DNA from 2 places in the Hydrogenophaga sp. NH-16 genome. Region 2 is predicted to be linked to the other one. Evidence: riboswitches for the same ligand, from Rfam matches in the RefSeq annotation. Region 2 holds a riboswitch; the other holds the start of a gene.
What was found. Region 2 has a riboswitch for thiamine pyrophosphate ahead of DD542_RS18755 (thiamine ABC transporter substrate-binding protein). Riboswitches for the same ligand answer to the same signal wherever they lie in the genome.

Region 1: another riboswitch for thiamine pyrophosphate. It lies ahead of thiC (phosphomethylpyrimidine synthase ThiC); the one in region 2 lies ahead of DD542_RS18755 (thiamine ABC transporter substrate-binding protein).

Annotation. Positions count from the first base shown of each region.
Region 1 is NZ_CP029344.1:275,727-279,127, reverse strand. Features, by position in the region: gene thiC (phosphomethylpyrimidine synthase ThiC) at 1-1,364, opposite strand, end outside; TPP riboswitch at 1,465-1,580, opposite strand; gene DD542_RS01330 (cation-translocating P-type ATPase) at 1,620-3,401, opposite strand, start outside.
Region 2 is NZ_CP029344.1:3,889,739-3,893,139, forward strand. Features, by position in the region: gene DD542_RS18750 (iron ABC transporter permease) at 1-963, opposite strand, end outside; gene DD542_RS18755 (thiamine ABC transporter substrate-binding protein) at 966-2,006, opposite strand; TPP riboswitch at 2,067-2,168, opposite strand; gene DD542_RS18760 (hypothetical protein) at 2,292-2,690, shown strand; gene smpB (SsrA-binding protein SmpB) at 2,953-3,401, opposite strand, start outside.

The DNA of each region.
Region 1 (3,401 bases), 1.2 Mb from region 2:
GTCAGCGGGCCCAGTGTGTAGAACGGCGCCTCGTGGCAGTGCTTGATCTGCTCGTCCATGTTGGCCTGGATCATGTGCATGGGCACGTGGCCGGGGCCTTCGATCATGGTTTGCACGTCGTGCTTCCAGGCGATCTGCGTCAGCTCGCCCAGGGTCTTGAGTTCGGCGAACTGCGCTTCGTCGTTGGCGTCCGCGCCCGAGCCGGGGCGCAGGCCGTCGCCCAGCGAGAAGGTCACGTCATACGCCTTCATGATTTCGCAGATCTCGTCGAAGTGCGTGTACAGGAAGTTTTCCTTGTGGTGCGTGATGCACCACTTGGCCAGGATGGAGCCACCACGGCTGACGATGCCGGTGCGACGCTTGGTGGTCAGGTGGATGAAGGGCAGGCGCACGCCGGCGTGGATGGTGAAGTAGTCGATGCCCTGTTCGGCCTGCTCGATCAGCGTGTCGCGGAAGATTTCCCAGGAGAGGTCCTCGGCCACGCCTCCCACTTTCTCCAGCGCCTGATAGATGGGCACCGTGCCGATGGGCACCGGCGAGTTGCGCACGATCCAGTCGCGCGTGGTGTGGATGTTCTTGCCGGTGGACAGGTCCATCACCGTGTCGCCGCCCCAGCGGATGGACCACACGAGTTTTTCGACTTCTTCCTCGATGGACGAGGTGACGGCCGAGTTGCCTATGTTGGCGTTGATCTTCACCAGGAAGTTGCGGCCGATGATCATCGGCTCGACCTCGGGGTGGTTGATGTTGGCCGGGATCACCGCGCGGCCGCGCGCCACCTCCTCGCGCACGAACTCGGGCGTGATCACGTCGGGGATGCGCGCGCCCATGCCGTTGCCCTTCAGACGCGCCTCGCGCTCGGCGTCGCCGAGGTATTCCTTCATCCACTCGCGCTGGCCGTTCTCGCGGATGGCGATGTACTCCATCTCGGGCGTGACGATGCCCTTTCGTGCGTAGTGCATCTGAGTGACGTTCCGGCCTGCCTTCGCGCGCAGCGGCTGGCGCTGCAGGCCGGCCGCTTCGGCGCGCAGGGCTTCGATGCGCGCGTCCGCTGTTTCACCATGCTTGCCGCCGTCGTCCAGCGCCACCCGCGCGCGGCCTTCGTAGGCTTCGGTGTCGCCGCGCGCGGCCACCCATTCGCTGCGCACCGGTTTCAGACCCTGGCGGATGTTGATGTCGGCGGCGGGGTCGGTGTAAGGGCCGGAGGTGTCGTAGACCGTGACGGTTTCGCCGTTGGTCAGCGCGATTTCGCGCATGGGCACTTGCACACCGGGCAGCGCGCCGGGCACATGGACCTTGCGGGATTGGGGGAAAGGCTCGCGCGTGAGCGTGAGCAGCTGCTGGAGCTTGTCGGGGGCGTTCATCGGGCGGTCTCCTGATTGAAAAAGCTGTTGAAAAACGAACAGCTCCGGAGGACCGCCCGGAGGGACCATGGGTGTGGGCGGATGCGCCCCGTCCACGGGTCCTTCAAGGCAACGCTCTTCTTTCGCCGGTACTAGCCGGATCAAGTTCACGGGTTCGGTGTGTCACACCATCTCAGCGCCGGGCCTTGGCAGGCCCGTGCACCCCGGAGCAGGCGCGCAGTGTAGCGTGCTTCCTCGCAGGTCGCCAAATGCCGGTCAGCGCCGCGCCCGCCGCCCGCGCCGGACCCGTTTGATGGCCTCGAACCAGAGCACGCTCAGCAGGCCGAGCCCGCCAGCCGCGGCGAGCTCGTGCCAGGGCAGCGGCGCGAAACGCAACACCGTCACGGCCCAGGGCACATACAGGGCGGCCAGCAGCAGCGACAGGGCCAGCCCCACCACGACCCAGAGCGCACGGTTGGGCGTGCGCAGCGTGACCCAGAACGGTTCGGTGGCCGAACGGTTGGAGAGGATCAGCGCCAGGTTGCCCACCACCAGCGTCGCGAAGGCAAATGCACGGGCCTCTTCCTCGGGCAGGCGCGGCGCCGCCCAGGCAAAGGCCCCCAGCACCGCTGCCAGCACACCCAGGCCCTGCAGCAGCGCCAGCCACAAGGTGGCTCCTCCGAACAGCGGCGCGCTGGCGTCGCGCGGCGGGCGCTGCATCAAGTCGCTTTCGGCCGGTTCGTTTTCAAACGCGACCGAACAGGCCGGGTCGATGATGAGTTCGAGCAGCGCGATGTGCATCGGGAACAGCAGGGCCGGCCAGCCGAACAGCACCGGCAGCAGCGCCATGCCGGCGATCGGCACGTGCACCGCCAGGATGTAGGACATGGCCTTGCGCAGGTTGTCGAAGATGCGCCGCCCCAGCCGCACCGCGCGCACGATGGCCGCGAAGTCGTCGTCCACCAGCACCAGCGAAGCCGCCTCGCGCGCCACGTCGGTGCCGCGCAGGCCCATGGCCACACCCACGTGCGCGGCGCGCAGGGCGGGCGCGTCGTTCACGCCGTCGCCCGTCATGGCCACGATGTCGCCGCGCGCCTTGAGCGCCTGCACGATGCGCAGTTTCTGTTCCGGCGCGATGCGCGCGCACACGCTGACGTGCGCCATGCGCGCCTGCAGCGCGGCATCGCTGAGCGAGGCCATCTCGTCGCCCGAGAGCACGTCGTCCGCGGTGAGCGATGTGGCCAGGCCGGCCTGCTGCGCGATGGTCAGCGCGGTGGTGGGGTAGTCGCCGGTGATCATGACCACGCGGATGCCCGCCGCACGGCACTCGGCAATCGCCGCCGGCACCTGCGGGCGCACCGGGTCGGCCAGGCCCAGCAGGCCGACGAAGCCGAAATCGAAGTCGTGTTCGTTCGCGGGCCAGTCCTCGCCCTCGAACCGGCCGCTGGCCACGGCCAGCACACGCAGGCCCTGTGCGGCCAGCCCGTCCACCACCGTGGCGATGTGCGCCCGCTGCGCCGCATCGAGGTGGCACAGGTCCATCACCGCTTCGGGGGCGCCCTTGGCGGCCACCGTCTGCGCGCCGCCGTCCGACGCCATCCACACATGCGACATGGCGCGCAGCGCCGGGCTCAGCGCATAGGTCTGCACCAGCCGCCAGTCGTGGTGCAGGTGCTCGGTGTCGGCGAGGAAGCGCGCGCCCAGCTGGTGGAAGGCCTTCTCCATCGGGTCGAAGGGCTCCACCACGCTCGCCAGGATCGAGTACTCCACCAGCGTGTGGAAGGCTTCTGGCAGGGGTGCGCTGCCCAGCGTGTCCAGCGCCAGCCGGTCCGGCAGCGCGGCACCGCCCGCGGCCAGGTGGGTGACCGTCATGCGGTTGGCGGTCAGCGTGCCGGTCTTGTCGCTGCACAGCACCGTGGTGGCGCCCAGGGTTTCGATGGCGTTGATGCGCCGCGTGAGCACGCCTTCCCGCGACAGGCGGCGCGCGCCCAGCGCGGGGAACACGGTCATCACCACCGGGTATTCCTCGGGCAGCATCGCCATGGCCAGCGCGATGCC
Region 2 (3,401 bases):
GGCCGCGCCCTGACCGGCGAACAGTGCCGATGCGGCGTGCCAGAGAATGGCCGCCAGCGGCGCGACACAGACCAGCACCAGCAACCCCATCGCACCCGCCACACCCAGCCATTGCAGGGCCGTGGCCGGCCGCTGCCGCGGCACCGGCGTGACCCGCGCCGGCGCCGCCAGCCGGCGCTCCAGCCAGGCGTAGGCCAGCGCGACCGCACCGGTCAGCACCATCATCCAGACCGCGAGCACACCCGCGCGGCCCAGCTCCAGCTCGTGCGCGACCAGGGTGTAGATCTCGACCTCGGCAGTGGCGTAGCGCTGGCCGCCCAGCACCAGCGCCAGGCCGAAGCCTGCGAAGCAGTAGAGGAACACCAGGCACAGCGCCGAGGTCAGCCAGGGCGCGATGGCTGGCCACTCGATGCGCCAGAACGCGCGCCAGGGCGTGGCGCCCAGGGTGCGTGCGGCTGCGAGCCGCTGCGCGCCGACCTGCTCCAGCGCGTCGACACCGGCGCGCACCACCAGGCAGAGGTTGAAGAACAGGTTGCCGTAGAGCAGCAGCCAGGGTGTGTCGGTGAGCTCGACGCCGGCGTCGGCCAGCGGCCCGCCGATCAGGCCGCGCGGCCCCCACAGCGCCAGCACGCCCATGGCCGCCACCAGGGTCGGCACCACGAAGGGCAGCATCAGCAGGCGCAGCACCAGCACGCGCCCCGGGAACTCGCGCCGCGCCAGCACCCAGGCGCAGGGCAGGCCCAGCAGCAGCGCCAGCGCGCAGGTGATGCCCGCCTGCGCGAACGACCACAGCACGCGCCAGCGCAGGTAATCGTCCTGCCAGACGTCCAGCCAGCGCAGCGGCTCGGCGCCGTCGGCCGCGCCAGGCGCCAGCCCCTCGGCCAGCAGCCGCAGCACCGGCGCCACCAGCACCACCGCCAGAAACACCAGCGGCAGCGCAGGCAGCAGCCAGCGGCGAGACATCCTCACTTCAAGACTGTCTTGGTCCAGCGCTGCAGCCAGGCCTTGTTTTTGGCGGTCACATCGGCGGCCGACGGGTTGTCGAACGCCGTCGGCTCCACCGCATGGGTCTTCATCACGTCCACCCGCGCCGCGCCGGCCTCGGCCGGATACATCCACATCGTGGTCTGCAGCGCCTGCTGCGCCGGGGCGGAGCGCAGGAACTCGATGAACTTGCCGGCGGCTTCGCGCGCGGCCGGGTTGCCGCCCTTGACCAGGGCCACGCCCTCGACCTGGCGGAACACGCCGCCCTTGAGGAACAGGTTGGCGGTGGGCGACTCGGTGATCTTCTCCTTGCTGTAGAAGACCTCGGCCGCCGGGCTGCTGGCGTAGCTCACCACGATGGGGCGCGTGCCGCCGTTGCGCGTGAACTCGGTGTAGTAGGCCTCGGTCCAGCCCTTGACCACCTTCACGCCGTTGCCGCGCATCTGGCCCCACCACTTGAAAGCGCCCTCCTCGCCGAGGCCGGCGACGGTCGCAAACAGAAAGGCCTGGCCCGGGCTGGAGGTCGCCGGGTTCTGCACCACCAGCAGCTTGGCGTAGGCGGGTTTGGTCAGGTCCTCCAGCGAAGCCGGCAGCGCCAGGCCCTTCTTCGCGAACCAGGCCTTGTCGATGTTGAGGTTGACGTAGCCGAAATCCACCGGCACCACGCCGCCGTCCAGGGTCACCGCCGCCGCGCGCTGGGCCGCGGGGCCGGTGTAGGGCTCGACCACGCCGGCGGCCAGCGCGCGCGGCAGCAGGGTGTTGTCGATGCCAAAGGCCACGTCGGCGATCGGCCTGGCCTTCGTCAGGATGAGCTTGTTGGTCATCTCGCCGGCATCACCGGCCTTGACGATCTGCAGCCGCACGCCCGCGTCTTTCTCGAACTGCGCCAGCAGCTCCTTGGGCAGGTCGAACGAGCTGTGGGTCAGCACGCGCAGCGGCATGGGTGCCTGCGCCTGGACCAGGCCCGCGAGGGACAGCGTGGTGAGGGAGAGGAGCGCCGAAAAAAGAAACCGCCGTTGCATGTGAAGCCGCCTTGTCAAAACGCCCGCGAGGGCTTGAGCAGGACGGGCCACGGCAAACGGCGGACCGGCTTGTCACGCTCCCTACGCTGGCACAACCCAGATCAGGTGAGAGGGGTATTTCTCAGCCTGCTCCCGACGGAGCCGGCACCCCCGGTGAAACACAAGATTGTAGGTCGTGACCACCTCGAACAAGCTGTTCCTGGCCATACCTGCCTGCTCCGAAGGGTCGGTGCTGGCGCGACGGGCGGGCCAAGCCTTAGCATGCGGCCCTCCAAGGAGATGCCCATGTCACATACCCAGTCCGTCCCCACGCTGCTGGCCGCCCTGTGTCTCGGTCTCATGCCCTCTTTGTCTGGCGCCCAGTCGGCTGCACCGGTGCCTGCCTTCCCGCCCGACGCCCAGCCGGTTGCACCCGAGGTGTTGAAGGAGAGACTGACGGGGAAATCATTCTTCTACCGGACGGCCAGCGGCGGCGAGGTCCGGCTGCAGTTCAAAAGCGATTTCGTTTACGTCAACGCAGGTCCGACCAACGACTCGGGGCGCTGGCGCGCCGAAGGCAGCCAGATGTGCATTGAATGGAACCGCATTCCGAACAGTGGCTGTTCCGAGGCCCGAATGCTCGGCAACACCGTCTACCTCACGCGGGTTGCCACCGCCGAGGTGATCCAGCTGGAAGAGCGCTGAAGCCCCAATAAGCAGAAAAGGGCCCAAGACAGTCCGTGTCAAAACGGATGAGCGGGGGCACACAAGAGACGCCTTGGTGCAACCCAAGGCGTTTTTTGCTTCAGAAGTTGTCATTGTGTTTACGGACAAGCAGGCTCTCGCCTGCGGTGGATTGTCCGTTTACACAAAATTCTGCACACCCTCCAGGCGCCTGCTCTGGGGTTGGTGAGCACCGTCGCCCGGCAACGATCAGGCCACGCGCCGGGGCCTTCTTCGATGATGCTCAGCGCTGGCGCTGTTTCATGGCCCGCTCGACCTCCCGCTTGCCTTCGCGGTCCTTGATGGTGTCGCGCTTGTCGTGCTCGGCCTTGCCTTTGGCCAGAGCGATCTCGCATTTCACCTTGCCGCTCTTCCAGTGCAGGTTCAGCGGCACCAGGGTGTGGCCCTTCTGCTCGACCTTGCCGATCAGTCGCCGGATCTGGTCCTTGTGCAGCAGCAGCTTCTTGGTTCGCACCGAGTCCGGGCTGACGTGGGTCGACGCCGTCCGCAGAGGGTTGATCTGGCAGCCGATCAGGAACAGTTCGCCTTCCCGGATCACCACGTAGCCGTCGGTGAGTTGCACCTTGCCCTCGCGCAGCGCTTTCACCTCCCAACCCTGCAGCACCATTCCTGCCTCGAAGCGCTCCTCGATGGCGTAGTTGAACAAGGCCTTCTTGTTGTCCGCGATGCGGC